4 regions of the Aquamicrobium lusatiense genome follow, and region 3 is predicted to be linked to each of the others. Evidence: riboswitches for the same ligand, from Rfam matches in the RefSeq annotation. Region 3 holds a riboswitch; each other region holds the start of a gene.

Region 1 (5,893 bases), on a different contig from region 3:
ACGTCACCAAGGGTGCGGATACCGCCTCATGGGGCAATGCCGGCTCGGTTGCCATGCGCACCGTGAATGCCGACGATATCGTCAAGCCGGGCAACACCTGGGGCGTCAGGGTCAAGGGCGAGATCGGCACCAACACGTCGAAGCCCCATGCCGGTGACAAGGCAGGCTATCAGTGGCCCTTTGCACCGTGGGACCCTGCCGGCGAAGTTCCGAAAGCCTCGGAAACCGGGATGGACAAGCCTTCCCTGCTTTCGCCGACACGCGGCGCCGGCAGCGTTATCGGCGCCTACAAGGGCGAGGATTTCGACTTTCTTGCCGGCTATGCGCGCCGCAAGCAGGGCAACTATCACGCAGGCAAGCACGGGCCTTCCGCCAATCCGGTCAACAAGGGCCGGCAACAATGGTGTCCCAACGGCGTCTGCAATCCCAACGGCACGACCTACTGGGAAAATTACTATGAGAACGACGGGGTTGTGAACTATCGCGCCGGCGAGGAGGTGCTGAACACCCAGCTTGAGACGGAATCCTGGCTGGCCAAGCTGACCGCACGCTTTGCCGATGACCACACCCTACAGCTCGGCTATACCGGCTATCGCAGCGAAGCCGGAGACCGGCTCGCCTCGCGGCTGATCGGCAAGCACGGGCAGTCGGAGCAGCAGGCGCAGACGTCGGGCACCAGCCTCGACACCGTAACCGCGCGCTATCGCTGGAATCCGGAAGATAACGAGCTTTTCGACCTGAAGGGCAATCTCTACTGGACGCATCTGGAACTGCGCAACCCGATCCGCGGCGGTCGCGGCGTAACGCCCGAACAGATCGGCTTGCCTGCCGGGTTCCGGGTCGGCTCCGATTCCGACATGTGGGGTGCCGATCTCTCCAACCTGTCGAAATTCTCGACCGGCTATGGCGATGTCGATCTCAGCTACGGCCTGTCCTATCGCGGCGAGGATACGCGCGGCAGCCGCCACACGGCGGCGCTGGAAGCCTGGAACACCGCGCGTGACGCCATTCGCCACGAAGCCGCAATCTATGCGAAGGCGGCATGGAAGCCGGTCGACTGGGCAACGCTGAACGCCGGGCTTCGCTATTCGCATTTCTGGTCGAAGGATCGTTACGATCCCTATGAGCGCGAGGACATCGAGAGCAGGGTTCTCGGCTTCCGCACCAATGATGGCGGGTTCAGCCCATCCGTCGGCGTGACGCTGGAGCCCTTCGACGGTTCGCAGTTCTACGTCAACTATTCCAACACGATGCGCGCACCCAGCGTCATCGAATCCGTCTCGGCCTTCAACAGCGTGGTCGCCAACGCCGATGTGAAGCCGGAGCGCTCCAGCAACTGGGAAGTCGGCACCAACCTGACCCGTGACGGTCTGCTGACCGGCGAAGACCGGGGCATGCTCAAGCTCGGCTACTTCAACTGGGGTGTGAAGGACTATATCGCACGGTCGGTCCGTAACGGCTCGGGGCCGCTGACGCTGAACATCGAGAACATCGACCGGGCGAAGTTCTCCGGCATCGAGCTTTCCGGCCGCTACGAGATCGGCGGTTTCACGGCCGATCTCTCGGCCAACTACTTCCTCAACGTCGAGTATTGCCGCACCGCCGGCACCTGCGAGAACAAATCGCTCTACGGCGACTATGCCACCAACCATGTGCAGCCGGAATATACGATCGACCTGACGCTGTCGCAGAAGCTGCTCGAAGATCAGCTTACGGTTGGCGGGCGCATTTCCCATGTCGGCCCCCGCGCCATCGGCCATGGCGACGTGACCGCGCAGGGCGCCAGCGAGTTCATCTCCCTTGTCGACTGGAAGCCCTACACGCTTGTCGATGTCTTCGCCGAATACAGGATCACCGAGGACCTGACCGCTGCGGTGCGCGTGGAGAACCTGTTCGACCGCTTCTATGTCGATCCGCTTGGCCTTGTTACGCAGCCGGGACCGGGCCGGACTTTCTATGCGAGCCTGACGGGATCCTTCGGTGGCGAGCAGAGTTTCCAGCCGTTCAGCAATCCGCTCGCCGGGTTGTCGGGCGGCCACGGCGCGGCGCGCGGTGGCGAAGCTGCGGCCATCGACTGGAGCGGGCTCTATGCCGGCGTGCATGCCGGCGGCGCCTTCGGCCGCACATGGGGCTCCACGACGACGCTCGACGGTTCCGACAGCACCATCGCTGCCCGGGAATCGGCGGATCTCAAGCTCAACGGCGCCATGTTCGGCGTACAGGCCGGCTACAACTGGCAGCTCGACAACGGGGTTGTGTTCGGTCTGGAGGGAGACTGGAGCAAGACCTACAACATCACCGGATCGAAGAAGGTTCTGTCCACCGATCCCGTTCTGGCGGCCAAGGGCCATGCCGATGCCTATACGAGCTACGACATCGACTGGATGGCCAGCCTGCGCCCGAAGATCGGCTACGCTTTCAGCAACCGCTTCATGGCCTATGCCTCGGGTGGACTGGCGCTCGCCCGCGAAACACAGTGGCGCGACCAGTACATTTCCGACCAGGCCGATGAAACCCTCCCCAACGGTACGCAAACGACCGTTTTCTCCGTCGAGAAGGCCGCCGCCACACGCGCCGGCTTTACCATCGGCGGCGGTCTCGAATATGCGCTGAACGACAACTGGTCGATCAAGGCCGACTATACCTACAGCCGCTTCGGCAAGAAAGATTTCAGGTTCAGAAATGCCCGTGCCGGCACAGGCAAGGATTATACTACCTCGACGACCACCGTCGTCGGATATGAAACGGTCGACCCTTCGCAGGACCCCAGCATGGCATGGCTGTGCGACATGGATCCGAGCTTCTGCACGCCCTATGAAAAGCCCATCTATGAGACGACGACCACCAACCATCCGGGCAGTTCGAGCACCGTGAACGGCCGCAATGCCTCAAACGCTCTCGATTTCCACATGATCAAGGTCGGGCTGAACTACAGGTTCTGAGATCAGCAGATCACGAAACAGCACCTGAAGGGCTTTACCGCAGCGGGAGGCGCCCAAATCGGGCGTCTCCGTGCCGGACGTGCCACCCACGGCAAGATCGGCAGGGTGCTCGCACAGGCCGGCGAGCGTCAGAGCCTCTCTCCCTGCAACAACTGCATCCGGCAGCTCTTTCAGCCTCATCATGGGTCAAGGCAGGAGCGGGCTTGCAAGCTGTGATCTTCCCCCGACAGGGGCCGCAAAAGGCTCTGGGGAAGGCGCGACGAATAGCTTGAAAAGCCTGACGCACATGCGATACGAGCAGGTGTCGGTTTCCGCAAGGAACGAAGAGGGAATTCGCCGTAGGCTTCAAAAAGGCCTGCGAAACGAAACTGCCCCCGCAACTGTAGGCGGTTGAGTCCTCTCCCCGAAATGCCACTGGGCTTCGGCCCGGGAAGGTGGGGAAGGGACGGTGACCCGTCAGTCAGGAGACCTGCCGACAACTGGAACTGAATGTGCCGGGCGGGGTGCCCGGGAGAGGTTGTCGATGAAGCCGTCCCTGCCTGTACGGGCTCTATTGCGCATCCGTGGCGATGCGCGGCTTTCCATTGCCGTCCCGACCCGAAGCCTTCGGTCCCTGCCGCAAACCGATCGGAGAACTTCGCGTCATGACCTTCCCGCGTCTGGCACTTGCCGCCGCCAGCCTTGCGCTGCTCACGGCCCATGCGTCCGCTGAACCCACCAGATACCCGCTCACGCTGGAAAACTGCGGTGAGACGATCACCTTCGACAAGGCTCCAGCCACGAGCGTAACCGTCGGACAGGCCGCCACCGAGGCGCTCTATGCCCTTGGCCTGGGCGACAAGGTGACCGGCACCTCCGTCTGGTTCACCGACGTTCTGCCCGAGCACAAGGCGATCAACGACAAGGTCGAGCGCCTTGCCGACAACGACCCGAGCTTCGAAAGCGTCGTGGCGAAGAAGCCCGGCGTCGTTGCCGTCCAGTTCATCTGGCATGTCGGGCCGGAGGGCATCGTCGCCACCCGCGAGCAGTTCCACGAGGTCGGCATCCCGACCTATGTGATGCCTGCCGATTGCGTGGCCAAGGACAACTCGGTCGGCGTCGACGGCACCCGCACCGCCGCCTTCTCGACCGAAACCATCCATCAGGGCGTGCGCGAGCTTGCCGAAATCTTCGACGTGCAGGACAAGGGCGAGGAAGTCGTCGCCGATCTGGTCAAGCGCGAGCAGGATGCGGTCGAGCGCGCAAAAGCACTCGATCTCAAGGACGTGTCGGCCGTGTTCTGGTTCTCCAGCGCCGACATGAACATCGATCCCTATGTCGCCGGTCGCAAGGGCGGTCCGGCCTACATGCTGGACAAGCTCGGCATCCGCAACATCGTGGAATCGGATGAGGAATGGCCGGTCGTGGGCTGGGAAACCATCGCCAAGGCCAACCCGACGCTGATCGTGATCGCAAAAATGGATCGCCGCCGCTTCCCTGCCGACGACTTCGAGAAGAAGCTCGAATTCCTGAAGAGCGATCCGGTTGCCAGCCAGATGGATGCGGTGAAGAACAACCGCATCGTGGTGATGGACGCCCATGCCATGGACGCCACCATGCGCACGGTTTCCGGCATCGAGGTGCTGGCGGACGCGCTGGTCGAAAAGGGCATCGCCAGGTGACCATTACCACCGCAGGCCGGCCTTCCGTAGCGCGCCTGTGGTGGCGCTGGCCTGCGGGGCTCGTCGCCATGGCGGCGACGGTCTTTGCCGGCACCTGCATCGGGGAGACGCCCATTCCGCTCTCCATCGTGGTGCAGACGCTGGCCAACAAGGTTCTGGGTGCTGCCTATCCGCTCGATCCGATCGACATGGGCATCATCTGGAACTATCGCCTTCCGCGTGCGCTGGTGGCCGCATCCTGTGGCGCGGGGCTGGCGCTGTCCGGCCTCGTGCTGCAATCGCTGCTGCGCAATGCGCTGGCCGACCCCTATCTGCTCGGCATCTCCGCCGGTGCCTCGACGGGTGCGGTGACGGTGACGATTGCCGGCATCGGCGGCGGGGCGGTATCCATGTCGCTCGGCGCCTTCGCCGGTGCGGTCACCGCCTTCCTGCTGGTCGCCCTGCTGGCACGGGCGGCGGGCGGCGGCGTTTCCACGCGCGGCACAGGACAGATCATTCTGGCGGGCATCGCCGGCTCGCAACTCTTCAACGCACTGACCTCCTTCATCATCACCAAATCGGCCAATGCCGAACAGGCGCGCGGCATCATGTTCTGGCTGCTCGGCAATCTGAGCGGCGTGCGCTGGCCGGATGTAACGCTGGCCGTACCCATCGCCCTGACCGGGCTGATTGCCTGCGTCTGGCATGCGCGCGCGCTCGATGCCTTCGCCTTCGGCGCCGACTCCGCAGCCTCGCTGGGCATTGCCGTGCGCAGGGTGCAGGTCGTGCTGATCGGGTTGACCGCGCTGGTCACTGCCGTCATGGTTTCCATCGTCGGCTCCATCGGCTTCGTCGGGCTGGTCATCCCGCATGCCGCGCGTTTCGTCGTCGGCGTACGCCATGGGCGCCTGGTGCCGGCGACGGCACTGACGGGCGCAGCCTTCCTCATCGCGGCTGACGTGCTTTCGCGCACCATGATCCCCGGTCAGGTGCTGCCGATCGGCGTCATCACGGCTTTGGTCGGCGCGCCGGCCTTCGCCCTGATCCTGCTCAGGGGACGCCGCCGGCCATGATCCTTGAAGCAAGCAATCTCGGCTGGAGCGTGCGCCGTCTCCGGATCGTGCAGGGCGTGGATCTTTCCGTGCGCGAGGGCGAGACGTTTGGACTGGTCGGTCCCAACGGTTCGGGCAAATCGACCCTGCTGCGCCTGCTTGCCGGAATTCTGAAGCCGACAACGGGCAAAGTCGCCGTGGAAGGGCAGCCGCTTTCCGGTCTGCCGCGCCGGCTCGCGGCCCAAAAGATCGCCTATCT
Region 2 (5,893 bases), 1.4 Mb from region 3:
GCAGCCGGCCCTGTTACGGAAGCGTGACAGATTTGCCCTGGAACCTCTTCGGCCCCATGCTGCAACGCGGCGAGGGTTAGCGCAGGCGGATGGCCGAAGCAAGTCAAACCTTGTTCAAAACGCTGCACTGCACACTATCTGCGACAAAACTGATCATCTTTGATTTCCTTCACTTTTTACTCCACTTTTAGTCCTGACAGTATTCCCGGGGTTTAGCTGGTAGCGTGCAGGAATCGGGCTGCTGTAAACCATGACTCCAGATAGGCTTGGATCATATGAAGGAAACCATTTCCCCTGCCCTTGCACGACGCATTGCGCTGGCCGCGCAGGGCTTCGGCGCGCCTCGCGCAAAAATTGCACCCGACCGCCGGCACGTCTCCCGTGTCGTTTCACGCACCGCGCTTTTCCAGATCGACTCGGTCAGCGCCGTGGTGCGGGCGCACTATATGCCGCTCTATTCGCGGCTTGGCCCCTACCCGCTTTCGCTGCTCGACGACGCGGCCCGTCCGGGAGCGAAGCGCCAGCTTTTCGAGTACTGGGCGCATGAGGCTTCGCTGCTGCCGCTGGAGACCTATCCGCTGCTGCGATGGCGCATGGAAAGGGCGGAGCGCGGCGAGGAGATGTATCGCGGACTGGCCAGGTTCGGCCGCGAGCGGGCGGATTTCATCGCGGAGATATTTCGCGAAGTTGAAACGCGCGGGCCCCTCGCAGCCTCCGACATGGACGGCCACAAGGGCTCCGGCGGCTGGTGGGGCTGGAGCGAAGCAAAGATGGCCTTCGAATGGCTGTTCTGGGCAGGAAGAATCACCACCGCCCACAGGCGCGGGTTTGAGCGGGTTTACGATCTGCCGGAACGCGTCCTGCCCCGGGCGGTCCTCGACCTGCCGGTTCTCTCTGCGGCAGATGCCCAGCGCGAATTGCTGCGCATATCCGCGCGCGCCCACGGCATCGCCACCGCCGCCTGCCTGCGCGATTACTTTCGACTTGCCGCGACGGAGACCGCTCCGCTCATCGCAGATCTTGTCGAGGAAGGGGAATTGATTCCCGTCACCGTCAAAGGATGGGGCAAGCAAGCCTATCTGCATCGCGACGCGCGCCTGCCGCGCAGGATCGAGGCCCGCACCCTGCTCGCCCCCTTCGACCCGCTGGTGTTCGAACGCGACCGCACCGAAAGCCTGTTCGGCTTCCGCTACCGCATCGAGATCTACACGCCGGCCGAAAAGCGGCAATATGGCTACTACGTCCTGCCGTTCCTGCTTGGCGACCGGATCGTGGCGCGCGTGGACCTGAAGGCGGACCGCCCCGCCGGCACTCTGCGCGTCCATGCCGCCTATGCCGAACCTGACGCGCCGCCTGAAACCGCCGCCGCACTTTGCGAAGAGCTGGACCAGATGCGCCAGTGGCTGCAGCTCGACCGCATGGAAATCACCCCGGCTGGCAGCCTCGGACCTGCGCTGGTCGCCATCGCCGCGCGTTGACAGTGCGACCCGCCCGAGCCTAAATCCCCGCGACGGTCTCCTCTTTCAAAGAAGGGGAGCTAAGAGGGAACGCGGTGAGGGATTTTTCCCGACTCCGCGGCTGTGCCCGCAACTGTAAGCGACGAGTCCTTGCCGGCAGCCACTGGGTGATCCCCGGGAAGGCGGCATCAGGGCGATGACCCGCAAGCCAGGAGACCTGCCGTCTGTACGAGAAAAGCCGCAAGCCTGGCGGGTTTCCCGGGCAAGGAGCGTATTTTGGACAGCAATCCCGCCGCCTGCGAAACCGGCCAGTCCGGCAACCGGACCAGCGGCACCACGATCATCGTCTGCATTTCCTGCCGCGACGCCAGCGGCTCGGATGCGCATCCGCGCGCCGGTGAGAAGCTGGCCGAGGACGCGCGCCGTGCCGCCGCCGGCCAGCCGGTCGAGGTGCGCACGGTGGAATGCCTCGGCAACTGCAAGCGCCGCCTCAGCGCCTCCATCCTGCACGATGGCGCATGGAGCTACGTCTTCGGCGACCTCGCCGAGGACAGCGGCGCCGATCTGGTGACCGGCGCGTGTCAGCTGGCCAACGCCGAAGACGGAAAAATTCCGTGGCGCGGCCGCCCCGACTCACTCAAGCGCGGCCTTGTCGCGCGCATTCCTCCCCTGACCCTTCTGAAGGACCAATCATGACCACAAACGCCACCCGCGTGCCCTGCACCGTCGTCACCGGCTTCCTCGGCGCCGGCAAGACCACGCTGATCCGCAACCTGCTCGAACAATCCGCAGGCAAGCGCCTCGCCCTCATCGTCAACGAGTTCGGCGATGTCGGCGTCGATGGCGAAATCCTGAAAGGCTGCGGCATCGACACCTGTCCCGAGGAAAACATCGTCGAACTGGCCAATGGCTGTATCTGCTGCACGGTTGCCGACGATTTCGTGCCGGCGCTCGACCAGATCCTGTCGCGCACGCCGAAGGTCGATCACATCCTGATCGAGACCTCTGGCCTCGCTTTGCCGAAGCCGCTGGTGCAGGCCTTCCAGTGGCCGACGGTGAAAAGCCGCGTCACCGTGGACGGCGTCATTGCCGTGGTCGATGGTCCGGCCCTTGCCGAGGGCAAGGTCGCCTCCGACATGGACGCGCTTGCCGCCCAGCGCGCAGAGGACGAGTCGCTCGACCATGACGACCCGATCGAAGAAGTCTTCGAGGATCAGGTGGCCTGCGCCGACCTCATCATCCTCTCCAAGAACGACCTGCTCGATGAAGCTGGTGCGGATCGCGCCCGCAGGATCGTCGATGCCCATATCGGACCGGCGGTGAAGGTGGTTCCGTCCGAGCACGGCAAGGTCGATCCCTCGATCCTGCTCGGCCTCGGCCTCGCCGTCGAGGACGACATCGAAAACCGCAAGTCGCATCATGATGGCGTCGGCGATCACGAGCACGACGATTTCGACACCTTTATCGTCGACATCGCTTCCGTCACCGATCCCGAGGACCTCGCCCACCGCATCGCCGCTGCAGCCGAGCAGCAGGACGTGCTGCGCGTCAAAGGTTTCGTGGACGTGGCGGGCAAGCCGATGCGCCTTCTGGTTCAGGCTGTTGGTCCGCGCGTCAATCATTATTATGATCGCGCCTGGACGGCGCAGGACGAGCGCCGTTCGCGGCTGGTGGTGATTGGCCTGAAAGGTCTCGACCAGCCGGCGATCGAAAAGATACTGGCGGGCTGAACACGGCAGGCGCGCCGCTCATCAGGATTGAACCATGCATATCCTGACCACCACCTCCGCCTCGCTCGATGACGTTATCGAGCCGGTCGACCTGCGCCAGACGCCGGGCGAGGTGGTGGCGCTGTCCTTCACCGACAGCGATCTGGCGGCGCTTGCATCCGCGTGGAAGGCGGAGGCGGATCGCCTGCCCTCCATGCGGCTGGCCGCGCTGCGCGACCTGCGCCATCCCATGTCCGTCGATCTGTGGGTGGACAGCGTCGCCAGCCACGCAAAGGTCATTCTGGTGCGGCTTCTGGGCGGCTATGACTGGTGGCGCTACGGCTGCGACCAGCTTGCCGCCATCGCCCGCGCCAAAGGCATCAGGCTGGCACTGCTGCCCGGCGAATGCCGCGACGAGGACGAGCGGCTGGCGCAGGCTTCCACCCTGCCGCGCGAGGAACTTTCCCTGTTGCTGGGCTATTTCCGCGAGGGCGGCCCGGCCAACATGCAGGCGCTGGTGCGGCGTCTCGCAAACCTTGCCGGCCATGAGGCCGAGGCCCCTGCTCCGGAACCCGTGCCGAGAGCCGGCTATTATGAGCCCGGATCGGGCGTGGTCGAGACACCGCAGATCGCGGACGAGAGCGCCGCACCCGCCGTGCCGATCCTCTTCTACCGCTCCATGCTGCTGGCGAACGACGTCGCCCCCATCGATGCGCTGACCGCCGAACTGCGCCTTACCGGCATCGCGGCGGTGCCAATCTTCGTCTCCAGCCTGAAAGACGCAGCCTCTCTCGGCTTCGTCGAGCAGGCAATCGCAGCTCTGCAACCGACGGCCATAGTTACCGCCACGGCTTTTGCCTCAGGCGCCGAGCCGGGTGCGGAAACCCTGTTCGACCGCACCGGCATTCCGGTGTTTCAGGTGATCGTCGCCACGACGAAACGCGAGGCTTGGCAAAGCGGCCAGCGCGGCCTTACGCCCGCCGACCTCGCCATGCACGCCGTGCTGCCGGAACTCGACGGGCGCATCATGGCGGGCGCGATCTCCTTCAAGGCGGAGGCGGATGTCGATGCCGCACTCGGCCTGTGCGCCAACGTAAACCAGCCGGTGCCCGACCGCGTAGCGCAGGTGGCGCGGCGGCTTTCCGCTTTCCTGCGGCTGCGCGCCGCGCCGCCAGCCGAACGGCGCGTCGTCATCCTCATCCCGGATTATCCGAGCGCGCCCGGCCGCACCGGATATGCGGTGGGTCTCGATGTGCCGAACAGCGTGCTCGCCATGCTGCATGACCTGAAGCATGCCGGCTATGCCGTTGACCGGATTCCGCAATCGCCGCGCGCCCTGCTCGATATGCTCGACGGTGGCGACCACGGCATTGCCGCCGAGCATTACAGGACGCACTTCGCCCACCTGCCCGCTGAAGCACGCGAGGCCGTCCTCGACGCATGGGGCGAACCCGCCGAACCCAGCTTTACCTTCCGGGCCGCCAGTTTCGGCAACGTCACGGTAGCCCTCGCCCCGGATCGCGGCCGCTCCGAGGACCGCCGGGCCGACTACCACGACCCCACCCTGCCCCCACGCCATGAACTGGTCGCCTTCGGGCTGTGGATGCAGAAGGGGCTCGATGCCCATGCCATCGTCCATGTCGGCGCGCATGGCACGCTGGAATGGCTGCCGGGCAAGACGGTGGCGCTTAGCGAAACCTGTTTCCCCGAAATCGTCACCGGCCCGCTGCCGGTCGTCTATCCATTCATCGTTTCCAATCCCGGCGAGGCGGCGCAGGCCAAGCGGCGCATTTCAGCCGTCACGCTCGGCCATCTGCCGCCGCCGCTCGCCAGCGCCGGACTGGACGAGCATCAGCAGAAGCTTGAACAGCTGGTAGACGAATATGCGCAGGCCGACGGGCTCGACCGCCGCCGCCGCGACCGACTGGCGAAGCTGATCGTGGAAACGGCCTCAGAGACCGGGCTCGCCGTCGAGGCCGGCGTGACAACCACCGACGCGCCCGACGAGGCGCTGCGCCGCATCGATGCCTGGCTGTGCGACCTCAAGGATTTCGCCATCAAGGACGGCTTGCACATCTATGGCCGCGCTCCGGCTGACGAAACCGATCCGCTGTGCCTGCAAAGCGCGGAAACAGAAAAATCCGGCCTCCTCGCCGCGCTCGACGGCCGCCACGTCACCGCAGGCCCGTCCGGCGCGCCGGCGCGGGGCCGCACCGACGTGCTGCCCACCGGCCGCAACCTGTTCACCGCCGATCCGCGCACCATGCCCACCCCCACCGCCTTCGACCTCGGCAAGGCGGCGGCCCATGAGGTGGTGACGACCTATCTGCAAAGCCATGGCGACTGGCCGCGCGCGCTGGTCATCGACCTGTGGGGCTCGGCCTCGTTGCGCACCGGCGGCGAGGAAATCGCGCAGGGGCTGGCGCTGATGGGCTGCCGCCCGCAATGGGATGCCGCCACCGGCCGCATCACCGGCATCGAGGTGCTGCCACCGGCCGTGCTTGGCCGCCCGCGCGTCGATGTCACCTGGCGCATTTCCGGCCTGTTCCGCGACATGTTCCCGACCCAGATCGCGCTGATCGACGCCGCCGCGCGCGCCGTCGCCGCCCGCGACGAGACCGACGACGAAAACCCGCTGGCCGCCCTTGCCCGCGCCGGGGGCCGCATCGGCCCGCGCATCTTCGGCTCCTCGCCCGGCACCTACGGGGCGGGAATCGAAAGCCTGCT
Region 3 (5,893 bases):
TCGAGGAAAACGCCTTCGGCATCCGCTCGCCCTCCTATGAGCCCGGCCCCTATTCGGAACTTCATGAGGGCGGGACCATCCAGTTCGTGCAGTGGTATGCGGATTTCCTCGAACCGAGGCTGGCAGGTGACGGAAAAACGCGCCTGAAGAACGTCGCCTGACGAAGGAGGAGACGGTGAACGTCATGACCGATCCCGGCCTCTACCGCCATCTCGATGAGATGGCGCCGTGGAACGATCGCCTTCAGGTTCTGGAGGTGATCGGCATCACGGACGAGGCGCCGGAGGTGAAGACCTTCACCTTCCGCTCGGATGCGCAGACATGGTTCCGCTACATGCCGGGTCAGTTCATCACCCTCGAACTGCCGGTATCCGACGAGCCGATCATGCGCACCTACACGCTGTCGTCGTCGCCGTCGCGGCCGTTTTCCATCTCGGTCACGGTCAAGGCCCAGGCGGACAGCATCGGCACGCGCTGGATGTTCGACAATCTTGGCGTCGGCGCGCGCCTCAAGGCCTATGGGCCGGGCGGCGATTTTTCGCATCACACCCATCCGGGCGCCAAATATCTGTTCCTGTCGGCGGGATCGGGCATCACGCCGATGATGTCGATGCTGCGCTGGTTCAGCGACTGCGCGCCGGGCACCGACGTCACCTTCGTCAACTGCGCCAGGCGGCCGGAAGACATCATCTTCCGCAAGGAGCTGGAACTGCTGAATTCGCGGATGCCCGGCCTGTCGCTGGCCTTCATCGTGGAGGAGCGCTCTCCGCGCGAAGGCTGGTCCGGCCATATGGGACGCGTGGATGCGGTGCGCCTGCCACTGCTCGCACCCGACTTCCATGAGCGCGAGATATTCTGCTGCGGGCCGGAACCCTATATGCGTGCCGTGCGCGACATGCTGCAGCAGGCCGGTTTCGACATGGCCTTCTATCATCAGGAAAGCTTCGGCGCGCCGCCGGTGGAGCCCGTATCCCCGCCTTTCGCCGAGGCGCAGACGGAAGCCGCCGAGCAGGCGGCCCCGGTTCAGGAGGTTGTGCCGGTGCACTTCAGCCTGTCGGAGGTAGACGGCGAATGCCTGCCCGGCCAGACCGTCCTGCAGGCGGCACGCGCCAGCGGCGTGCGCATTTCAGCCGCCTGCGAGTTCGGTCTGTGCGGCACCTGCAAGGTGAGGAAGATTTCCGGCCAGGTTGAGATGAACCACAATGGTGGCATCCTCGATGACGAAATCGCCGAAGGCTATATCCTCGCCTGTTGTTCAAGGCCGCTGGGCGAGCTGGAAATCGAAGCCTGACAACTCTGAAGTAGCCGGCCCGATGACAGTGGGCCGGGTCTGAGAATACGCGCCCGCAGCCGGCAAGTCCGGCGGCGGGCCTCCACAGCATCGATAATTCAGATCGTCCTTTGTGCGTCCGAGTGAACGCACGACGATCTCATCAGCTTGCCAGCGCCCGCAATTCGCGCGCCGCCGCCACCATGTTGACCAGCGCCGGCTTCACCTCTTCCCATTTGCGGGTCTTGAGGCCGCAGTCGGGGTTGATCCAGATCTGGCTGTCGGACAGGCGCTTGCGCGCCAGTTTGAGCAGGTCCGTCATCTCTCCCGTATGCGGAACGCGCGGGGAGTGAATGTCATACACGCCCGGCCCGATCTCGTTCGGATATTTGTAATTGCGGAAGGCATCGAGCAGCTCCATGCGCGAGCGCGAGGTCTCGATGGAGATCACGTCGGCATCCATCGCCGCGATAGCATCGATGATGTCGTTGAACTCCGAGTAGCACATATGGGTGTGGATCTGGGTCGCATCCTCCACGCCCGTCGATGCCAGCCGGAAGCTGCCGACCGCCCAGTCGAGATAGGTCTTCCAGTCCGCCCTGCGCAGCGGCAGGCCTTCGCGCAGCGCTGCCTCGTCGATCTGGATCATGACCGCGCCTGCCTTTTCAAGGTCGACCACCTCGTCGCGGATCGCCAGAGCGATCTGGCGGCAGCTTTGCGAGCGCGGAATGTCGTCGCGCACGAACGACCAGTTGAGAATGGTCACCGGGCCGGTGAGCATGCCCTTGACCGGCCTGTCGGTCAGCGACTGCGCATATTGCCACCAGCGCACCGTCATCGGTTCGGGGCGCGAGACATCGCCGTAGATGATGGGCGGACGGACATAGCGGGAGCCGTAGCTCTGCACCCAGCCGGCCTGCGTGAAGGCGAAACCGGCAAGCTGCTCGCCGAAATACTGCACCATGTCGTTGCGCTCGAACTCGCCATGGACCAGCACGTCGAGACCGATCTCCTCCTGCCAGCGGATCGCGGTTTCCGTCTCCCTGCGCAGGAAGGCTTCGTAGTCGGCAGCACTCAGTTCGCCCCTGACGTGGGCGGCGCGTGCCTTGCGCACCTCGGCCGTCTGCGGAAACGAGCCGATGGTGGTGGTGGGGAATTTCGGCAGATCGAGCTTGCCGGACTGCTTTTCACGCCGTTCGGCGAACGTGCTCTTGCGGCGTTCCATGGCCCCGGTGACGGCAGCAAGCCTGTCGCCCACCTTCCTGTCGTGCACGCGCGGAGATTTACGGCGCGAGGTAATGGCGTCGGCCGATGCCTGCAGGGCATCCGCAACCCCGGCGCGGCCCTCCGACACCGCATGCCCCAGCACGACCAGTTCGTCGAGCTTCTGCGTGGCGAAGGCGAGCCAGGATTTCAGCTCCGCGTCGAGCGCCGTTTCAAGCTCCAGATCGACCGGAACATGCAGCAGCGAGCAGGATGACGCGATCTCGATACGATCGAGCGGACGCGCCTCCACCACCGGCTTCAGATAGTCCAGTATGGCATTGAGATCGGCTCGCCAGACATTGCGGCCATCGATCACCCCGAGTGACAGCACTGTGTTGGAGGACAGTTTTGCCGCAACGGCCTCAATCTGCTCCGGCGCGCGGGCCAGATCGACATGAAGTCCCGACACGGGAAGCGAAGCGGCGAGGTCGCGATTGTCGCCAAGCGCGCCGAAATAGGTGGCGAGCATCAGGCTGAGCGCGGGGACCTCCGTGGCGAAATGATTGTAGGCGGTTTCGAGGGCGGCGCGTTCGCCGGCTTCGAGATCGAGAACCAGACAGGGCTCATCGATCTGCACCCAGTCCGCGCCGGCCGCGTGCAGGCGGTTCAGCAGGTCGGTATAGACCGGCAGAAGCTTGGGCAGCAGCGAGAGCAGATCGAACTCCTCGCCGCCGGACTTGGCAAGCCGGAGGAAGGTCACCGGCCCGAGCACGACCGGGCGCGTGTGGATGCCGAGCGCCTTTGCCTCAAGAAAATGATCGACCGGCTTGGTGGTGGCCAGCACGAATTCCTGATCAGGCGCCAGCTCGGGCACCATGTAATGATAGTTGGTGTCGAACCACTTGGTCATCTCCAGCGCCGAGGTGGAATGGACATGGCCGGGATGACCGCAGCCGGCATCCCCCTCACTGCCGCGCGCCATGGCGAAATAGGTGTCGAGCGGCACCTCGCCGCCGGTCCAGCCATAGCGCTGAGGGATCGCGCCGACCATGACGGCCGTGTCGAGCACATGGTCGTAGAGCGAGAAATCATTGGACGGAATGCGCGTGACGCCCTTTTCGGCCTGAAGGCGCCAGTTGTCTGCGCGCAGACGTCTGGCCGTCTCGAGCAGCGCCTCGGCGCTGTCCTTGCCCGACCAGTAGTTTTCAAGTGCGAACTTCAGTTCGCGGCGGCGGCCGATGCGCGGCACGCCGAGCGTTGCGACGGAAACTTTCGATTTGGCCATTCCATAAACCCCGATGGTTGGGGCGGATGCGCAAGGCAGCCGTCAACACCCGCACGATACGGGCATATCATGGCCTCCGGGACACCCCGCCCGTGGACGTGTTTTCGTCATGGCAGGTCTCCTGGCTCACGGGTCATCGCCTGCGTCCGTCTTCCCAGGGCTTTCACCCCAGTGACCTGAATGGACGCAAGGCTATCCGTCTACAGTTGCGGGGGCAGCGCCGGCTTTCCCATGGAAGGCACCGGCTTCCCTCTTAGCTTCGGGGCAAAAGTCCGCCCCGAAGAACCACGACGCCTTCAATCTCGGCGTTTCGACAAACGATGTCAATATCACATAAAGAAATGTTTATATCGTGATTTGCTTTACTGGCAATACTCTTGCTAGGCGCGCAATGCCTGCGCCGGGCTCTGGCGATAGGCGATCAGCGCGGGCAGCAAAGTTGCAATCGCACAGGCAAGCAACAGGCCGGCCAGCGTCCACAGATCAGCCGTCTGGAATTCGACCGGCATGGCGACACCGCTGCTTTTGGCCAGATGCGAGGAGATTGCCCGCACGATTGCATAGCCGATCGCGAAGCCGGCAATGACGCCTGCCGCGACGAGCATGAAGACCTCCAGCCAGACCATACCCATCACCACAGGCCGCGGCGCGCCGAAGGCCCGCAAGGCGCCGATCTGGCGCCGGCGCTGGAGAACGTGAACCGCCACCACCATGAGAATGGCGGCACCGACAAGCCCCTGCGCGCCCATGGCCACGAAGCCGAGCACGCGGCGGGCATCGCCGAGCGTTCCGTAAAGCCGGGTCAGCACCTCACCGGGAAAGACGGCGAGCGTCGTTTCGGTGCGGTATTGCTGGCGCAGATTGTAGGCATCGGCAATGCTCTTCGGCTTGACCAGAATGGCGGGCACGCCCGGATTGTCGGCGCTCAGCAACGCGGCCTCGTCAACCGGATCGCCCGCGAAGCCCGGCCCGTGGTCGTGCCCGTGATCGTGCGGAACGTGAGCTACGGCGGCCAGCCCTGCCGTCTCCGCCTCGTGATCGTGGTCGGCATGTGCGGCCCACACGGACTGGATCGGCACCAGTATGGCCCGGTCCCACGGCGTGCCGGTTGGCGCCATGCGGCCGACGACGCGGTATTCCACATGCGCATGCACCTCGCCCGCCTCACCCACGCTGCCATGGAAGGGGTGGAAGCTGTCGCCTATATCCCGCGTCACCTGGGAGCCGACGATGGCGTCGCCCAGATGGCTGAAGCCCTCGCCCCCGGCCAGTCCGCCCAGCATGGCAACGGCATCGCCGGTGGTGCCGACGATGGGATAGCCGCCCACAAAGTCGCCGAAACCCACCGGGATGGCGTTTTCAACGCGCGGATCGGCGCGCAGGGCCGACAATGTCGCCGGCGGCAGCAGTTGCAGCGGTGCTGGCTGGAGAAAGATGGACGACAGGATAAGCTGGGTTTCCGAACCGGCCGCGCCGACGACCAGATCGAAGGCCGCGGCGGCGCGGGCACTGCCAAGCCGCAATGCGCGCTCCTGCAAGGTAACGGACACGCCGAGCGCCGTCGCCAGCGCGATCAGCAAGGCGAGAATGAGCGCACCGATCCAGTTGCGGCGCAGGTCGGCAAGAATGAAATGAAACATCCGGTATCAGATCCTCATGCAGCCAGACGGCCGTTTTCGAGCCGCAGCGTGCGGCTCATGCGGCCGATCAGCCGCTCGTCATGGCTCGCCACGATCAGCGTGGAGCCCGCCTCTTCGGCCAAATCGACCAGCAGGCTGGCGACGGATGCGCCGGCTTCCGCGTCGAGGCTCGCGGTCGGCTCATCCGCCACGATCACGCCCGGACGGCCGACCAGAGCGCGCGCCACAGCCACGCGCTGCATCTGGCCGCGCGACATCGTGCCGACGAACTGATCGGGGCGCTGGATACCGACCCGCGCCAGCAGGTCGCGGGCCCGCGCCTGCATTCCGTCTGGCAGGCGCAGGTGCGACAGGCGCTGCGGCAAGAGCACATTGGCCTCGGCCGAAAGGCCGGGGAACAGATGGAAATCCTGCATGACGAGGCCGACATTGCGGGCCCGCCAGCGATCGCGCCCGCCTTCCGGCAGCGCGGCTATATCCTCGTCGTTCCAG
Region 4 (5,893 bases), 380 kb from region 3:
ATGATCTCGCGGCCGATCAGCCAGCGGCGGATTTCCGACGTGCCGGCGCCGATCTCGTAGAGCTTGGCGTCGCGCAGCAGCCGCCCCGTCGGATAATCGTTGATGTAGCCGTTGCCGCCAAGAAGCTGGATGGCGTCGAGCGCCGTCTGCGTAGCCTTTTCGGCCGAGTAGAGAATGCAGCCGGCCGCATCCTTGCGCGTGGTCTGGCCGCGGTCGCAGGCAGAGGCCACCGCATAGACATAGGCCCGGCAGGCGTTCAGCGTTGTGTACATGTCGGCGAGCTTGCCCTGCACTAGCTGGAAGTCGCCGATCGGGCGGTCGAACTGTTTTCGCTCGCGCACATAGGGCACCACGACGTCGAGGCAGGCGGCCATGATGCCGAGCGGTCCCCCGCAAAGCACGGTGCGCTCGTAATCGAGGCCGGACATCAGCACCTCGACGCCCCTGCCTTCCTCGCCAAGAACGTTCTCGAAGGGCACTTCCACATTTTCGAACACCAGTTCGCCGGTGTTGGAGCCGCGCATGCCGAGCTTGTCGAGCTTTTGCGCCACCGAAAAACCGGCAAAGCCCTTTTCGATCAGGAAGGCGGTGATGCCGCGCGATTTCCGCTCCGGATCGGTCTTGGCGTAGACCACCAGCGTGTCGGCGTCCGGTCCGTTGGTGATCCACATCTTGGTGCCGTTGAGCACGAAGCGGTCGTTCTTCTTCTCGGCCCTCAGCCGCATCGACACCACGTCGGAGCCCGCACCGGGCTCGGACATGGCCAGCGCGCCGACCGCAGCGCCCGAACACAGCGCCGGCAGGTACTTTTCCTTCTGGGCGTCGGTACCCCAGCGATTGATCTGGTTCACGCACAGGTTCGAATGCGCGCCGTAGGAGAGAGCGACCGAGGCGGAGGCGCGCGAAAGCTCCTCCATCGCCACCACATGCGCCAGATAGCCCATGCCGGTTCCGCCGAAGGCCGGGTTGGCGGTCATGCCGAGCAGGCCGAGCGCGCCCATTTCGCCCCACAGATGGGCAGGGAATTCATTGCTACGGTCGATTTCCGCCGCCAGCGGCGCGACCTTTTCCTGCGCGAAGCGGTGAACGAGGTCGCGAAGTGCCGCGACGTCTTCGTCAAGCCCGAAGTCGAGTGCCTGCGTGTACATGCTGTGTCTCCCGGTTCGTGGTCGCCCCGACAAGGCGCATTGTCATGGAAAGATAGGTCTGCGTCACCCCTTCCACCGAAAGCCGCTCGTCCGGCCGGAACCAGACGATGACGCCGGTGATCATCTGGATCACCGCCATGGCGGTGAGCCCGATGTCGTCCAAATCGAAGACGCTGGCTTCCGCGCCGTCGCGCAGGATGGCGCGCAGCTCTTTTTCGTAAGAAGTGCGCAGCCGCAGGATGAAGGTCAGCCGTTCGGGTGAGAGGCTGCGCAGCTCCATGTTGGAAATATGGGTCTGCGAACGCCGTTCGATATGGAAGGCGATGTGGTTTGCGACGAAGGTGGCAAGGCGCGTGGTGGCGTCCGTGGTGGCAGGGCGCGCCTCGCTCCATGCGCCGAGCAATGCCTCCATGTGCTCGCGCATCAGGGTGAAGAGCAGGTCTTCCTTGGTGGGAAAGTAGCGGTAGAGCGCCGCCGCCTGGACGCCGACCCGCGCCGCAAGCTGGCGCATGGATACAGCCTCGTAGCCATGGCGCGCGATCAGATCGACGGCCGCCTCGCGGATCGCCGCTTCCGTTCTCTCGCCATCCGATCCTGCAGTGCGTGCCATCGGGTTCCTCCACTCCTTTAATAAAACGCACGTTCAATTAATTCAAGAGGCAGACAAGATCATGAATAGCAGGGGATAGCAGGTCGATTGTGAACTCAGTTGTGGTTGTCAGGCCGCGAGCGTCCCTTGCCGAGCACCATTCCTGCCGCGGCTAAGGCCAGCCCCAACCCGGAAAAGGCGGCGAGGCTCGGCAAATGTTTGGGAATATCGCTCCATACGGGGCGAACCACGCTGGCCGTATCGAAGGTGTCGGCGCTGTACTGGCATAGCACGAAGGAGGATTCCTTGCGCACCATGTCCGCATCGATGCGCGACACGAGATCTTCGACCGCCTCCTTGTTGGCCGATGTTTCACGCATGTGGGAAAGTAGTTCGCGCGCGGCCGACAGATAGGCGTGGGCGCATTCGTTGAAGGGGCTTTCCTCGTCGGCCAGTGTGCCGGGAACCAGACCCCACAGGCAATAGGTGTACTGGATGTTGCCATAGTTCAGCAGGCGCACGAAGGTGTCGTCCATCTGCCGCTCCTGCGCGGCCAGTTTCATGATGTCGCTGCGGTAGTCGGCGATCACCGCCATCTGCCCGTGCGACAGGCTGGCGATCGGAATGCCCTTGATTTCTTCCGGGTTGAAGCGCCGGTGCGCTTCGGCCTCTCTGCTGGCAAAACCCGTCGCTGCAAGGGCAAGAACAAGCGCGGCACGCGCCAGAGGAGAAGCGTGCCGCGCCTGCATATCTCAGGCCGTCCGGCCGCGCTGGCGGGTCGCCAGCGCACGCTCGGCAACCGCGCCGAAGCCGAGCCCGATCACCGTCCACAGCACCGCATGCATGCCGAGCGAGGAGGTGCGGAAATGCCAGATCAGATCGGCCGAATAGCCTTCTGGAATCTCGTTTACCGTCGGCAGCGCATACTGGGCAATGGCGATGATGGCGAGGAAGGCGAGGCCTCCGACGATGCCGGCATTCCAGCCGCCCAGCTGGCTCCACAGTCGCCGCGCCAGCGCAACGGCGATCACGGCCGCTATGATCGAGACGATCAGCATGACGAAGAACAGCTCGGTGCGCTCGCCGATCGTTTCGGGATTGCCGACGGCCGGCGGCGTCGCCGGATATTTCATGGCTGGGGCAATCACCACGGCGATGAAGGCGGCGATCGCCAGCAGGCCGGCGGTGGCGCGGGGCGTGAGCGTGACGACACGCCCGTAGACGAAGGCGAAGACCAGCGCGAACAGCCCGCCGATGGCGGCGCCATAGACGACCGAACCTGTCAGCAGGCCAAGTCCGGCCTGCGTTTCGCGGCTGACCAGCTCTTCCTCTTCCTCGGCCGGTTCGCCGGAGGCTGCGGCCGCCGCTTCTTCATAAGCGATGGCGGTGTCGATGTGAGGTTCGCCGAACACGCGGGCAAAACCGAATGCGAAGAGACCAGCGAGGACGCCGATCAGCATCCCGCGAAGCAGAAGATTTCCAACCATGGCGCTGTTCTTTCAGTGGCAGGGGAAGCCGAGGAGGTGACGCGCGTCATGAACAAATTCATGCGTGCTCAGGCTTGAGAACAGGGTCGTTGCCCCTTCTTCCGCGCCGATGAAATAGATGCCCAGAATCATGAGCAGGCCGCCGAAAATGGCCCATGGCATGATTTCGCGAACCGGAATAGGAACCGGCCGCACGTCTGGTGCAAAAGTAATGTCGGACATCGTGCTTCTCCCTGGGATCCTGCGTCCCGTTCATGCAAGCTGGGGAGACGAACCAAGGTCTGACTTCCGGCACTCCTGCCGGTCACAGTGGCGCGACCGTGCTGGATTTTCACCAGCTTCCGGATCCGTAACCTTTGCCGAAATTACCCGCCGTCCTGTATGGCTGTCAATTGAACTGAAGGGGAGACGCGAGAGAATATGACAGGACGCCTGACCCTGATTTGTTGTGGTGCGACCGCCGCTTTGCGCCGCAATGCCTTTCATCGGGATGAACCGTTGGAGCAGAAATCGCTCTCTCAGGCGCAAAGGCTGGCCACTCAAATCCCGGATGCGGATCGTGTCTGGCACGGGCCGGAGCTCATGGTTCTGGAAACGGCGAATGCTCTGGGCCTGAAGGGGGAGCCTGTCGCGGCGCTGGCCGACCAGAATTTCGGCTTGTGGGCCGGCCGCAGGCTTGCCGAGCTCGATCCGGCGGAACTTGCCGCATGGATGTCCGACCCGGATGTTGCACCGCACGGCGGCGAAACGCTGAACGATCTGCGCCGGCGTATCGCGGCTTTTCTGAAGGAAAACCTCGGCCTTTCGGGGCATACGCTTGCAATCACGCACCCCGCAGTCATTCGTGCTGCCGTCTGCGAAGTGCTTGGCGCGCCATCGCAGGCTTTCCGGGCAGTAGATGTTCAGCCTCTCAGCCTGACCCACTTCACCAGCGATGGCCGTCGCTGGGCTCTGCGTATGGTCTCCCGATGAACAGCCAGCCTATCCCGCGCGAGCGGCGGCCAGTGCTTTCGGCAGTTCCTCAGCCAGAATATCGAGCTCGTGGTCGAGCCCGACGCTGATGCGGACACAGCGATCAAGCCCGGCCACCATCGGCTTGCGGATGAACACCTCACGCGCCAGCAGGTTCTGGAGCACCTTCAGCGCAAAAGCGCCGTCCCTGCCGCAGTCCACGGCCACGAAATTGGTGGCGGAGGGCAGGGCGTCGAGCCCATTTTCCGCAGCGATCGCGGCGATGCGCTGCCGTCCGGCTTCCACCTTGCGCACCACCTCTGCCAGCCATGCCTGATCCTTGATCGCGGCCTCGCCCGCGATCTGCGCCATGCGGCTGACGCCATAGTGATTACGGATCTTCTCGAAGGCGGCGATAACCGCCTCTTCTCCGATGGCATACCCGCAGCGAATGCCTGCAAGCCCGTAAGCCTTGGAGAAGGTGCGCATGCGCACCACGTTAGGGCACGAAACATCGATTGCCGGCAGGGCGGAAGCCGGCGCCAGCTCGCAGTAGGCCTCGTCGAGAATGAACATGGTGGTTTCGGGCAGGGCTTCGACAAAGCGGTTTATCTCGTCGGCATCCCACCAGCTTCCCATCGGATTGTCGGGATTGGAGAGATAGACCAGCCGGGAATTTTCCCGGCGCACCGCTTCCAGCAACCCGTCAAGATCTTCGCGGTCATTCTTGTATGGCACCGGCACCAGCCTGCCGCCGACGCTGGCAATATGGAAATTGAACGTGGGATAGGCGCCAAGCGACGTCACCACCGGTTCGCCCGCGCCCACATACATGCGTGCGATCAGCCCCAGCAGCCCGTCTATGCCTTCCCCGATCACGATGTTCTCAGGTTTCACGCCATGATGGGCTGCGACCGCGACTTTGACGTCGTGATTGTCCGGATCGCAATACATCCACATGTCGGGCGCGGCCTCGGTCATACTGGCGATGACGCTAGGGGAGGGACCGAAGCTGCTTTCATTGGCGCCGATCCGGGCACGGAATTTCTGGCCGCCTGCGCGCTCCTGCGCTTCCGGCCCCACGAACGGAACGGTCGAGGGCAGGGCTGAGATAATGGGCGTGAACGGCGGATAGATGGGCATGGCGATCCAGTCGTCAAAACGGTTGCGGCCGAAACGGGCTGCATTCACACGGCGGGTGCTTTTCAAGGCAACCGCACATCTTGAATAGCAAGCCCGGATGTCTCCAGCGCAAATAGCCCCCGAGACCTCACACAATGCTTTAAGCGCAGCCGCAGGCGCGGAGCAAGGTCCCCTGTTCCCTCACGCCGGGCAAAGGCTTCCGTAGTTACCTCTTGGGAGCGATGTGTGATTTTGAGGCTCTGCCGGGGGGGCGTGGCTGGAGCAACTGCTACGGAGCGGATCCGGCATGGCGGGTCGCCTGAAAGGCATCTCCGCCATGCCGCATGTCTGGGCATGTCGCTCCCTTGTCGCCCACACCGGTTACATCTGGCCATCAGCAACGGCGCCGCAGCATCAATGCGGATCAGAACATGGCCGGGAATCTATGCGGTCACGGAGCCAGTGCGCTTGCGCAAAGCTTGTTGCCTGTGGGGTCACGAAGATAGGCCAGATATAACTTCCGGCTTCCGACTTCGCGGATACCGGGCGGGTTTTCGATCGACGTTCCCCCGTTTTCAACCCCCGCCGCGTGCCAT

The links. Region 3 has a riboswitch for cobalamin ahead of metE (5-methyltetrahydropteroyltriglutamate--homocysteine S-methyltransferase). Riboswitches for the same ligand answer to the same signal wherever they lie in the genome.
Region 1: linked by a shared signal. The riboswitch ahead of HNR59_RS20160 (ABC transporter substrate-binding protein) and the one ahead of metE (5-methyltetrahydropteroyltriglutamate--homocysteine S-methyltransferase) in region 3 are both predicted to bind cobalamin.
Region 2: linked by a shared signal. The riboswitch ahead of HNR59_RS13275 (DUF1636 family protein) and the one ahead of metE (5-methyltetrahydropteroyltriglutamate--homocysteine S-methyltransferase) in region 3 are both predicted to bind cobalamin.
Region 4: linked by a shared signal. The riboswitch ahead of HNR59_RS08540 (CbtB-domain containing protein) and the one ahead of metE (5-methyltetrahydropteroyltriglutamate--homocysteine S-methyltransferase) in region 3 are both predicted to bind cobalamin.

Annotation. Positions count from the first base shown of each region.
Region 1 is NZ_JACHEU010000008.1:40,369-46,261, reverse strand. Features, by position in the region: gene HNR59_RS20165 (TonB-dependent receptor domain-containing protein) at 1-2,942, shown strand, start outside; cobalamin riboswitch at 3,231-3,433, shown strand; gene HNR59_RS20160 (ABC transporter substrate-binding protein) at 3,587-4,603, shown strand; gene HNR59_RS20155 (FecCD family ABC transporter permease) at 4,672-5,655, shown strand; gene HNR59_RS20150 (ABC transporter ATP-binding protein) at 5,652-5,893, shown strand, end outside.
Region 2 is NZ_JACHEU010000001.1:2,767,760-2,773,652, forward strand. Features, by position in the region: gene HNR59_RS13270 (winged helix-turn-helix domain-containing protein) at 276-1,478, shown strand; cobalamin riboswitch at 1,495-1,696, shown strand; gene HNR59_RS13275 (DUF1636 family protein) at 1,734-2,153, shown strand; gene cobW (cobalamin biosynthesis protein CobW) at 2,150-3,187, shown strand; gene cobN (cobaltochelatase subunit CobN) at 3,222-5,893, shown strand, end outside.
Region 3 is NZ_JACHEU010000001.1:1,406,842-1,412,734, reverse strand. Features, by position in the region: gene HNR59_RS06765 (aromatic ring-hydroxylating oxygenase subunit alpha) at 1-161, shown strand, start outside; gene HNR59_RS06760 (FAD-binding oxidoreductase) at 185-1,291, shown strand; gene metE (5-methyltetrahydropteroyltriglutamate--homocysteine S-methyltransferase) at 1,434-3,761, opposite strand; cobalamin riboswitch at 3,856-4,066, opposite strand; gene HNR59_RS06750 (ABC transporter permease) at 4,142-5,401, opposite strand; gene HNR59_RS06745 (ABC transporter ATP-binding protein) at 5,416-5,893, opposite strand, start outside.
Region 4 is NZ_JACHEU010000001.1:1,785,151-1,791,043, forward strand. Features, by position in the region: gene HNR59_RS08520 (isovaleryl-CoA dehydrogenase) at 1-1,148, opposite strand, end outside; gene HNR59_RS08525 (TetR/AcrR family transcriptional regulator) at 1,117-1,758, opposite strand; gene HNR59_RS08530 (hypothetical protein) at 1,854-2,486, opposite strand; gene HNR59_RS08535 (CbtA family protein) at 2,490-3,224, opposite strand; gene HNR59_RS08540 (CbtB-domain containing protein) at 3,237-3,446, opposite strand; adenosylcobalamin (AdoCbl) riboswitch at 3,494-3,575, opposite strand; gene HNR59_RS08545 (histidine phosphatase family protein) at 3,645-4,196, shown strand; gene HNR59_RS08550 (pyridoxal phosphate-dependent aminotransferase) at 4,206-5,318, opposite strand; gene HNR59_RS08555 (VOC family protein) at 5,749-5,893, opposite strand, start outside.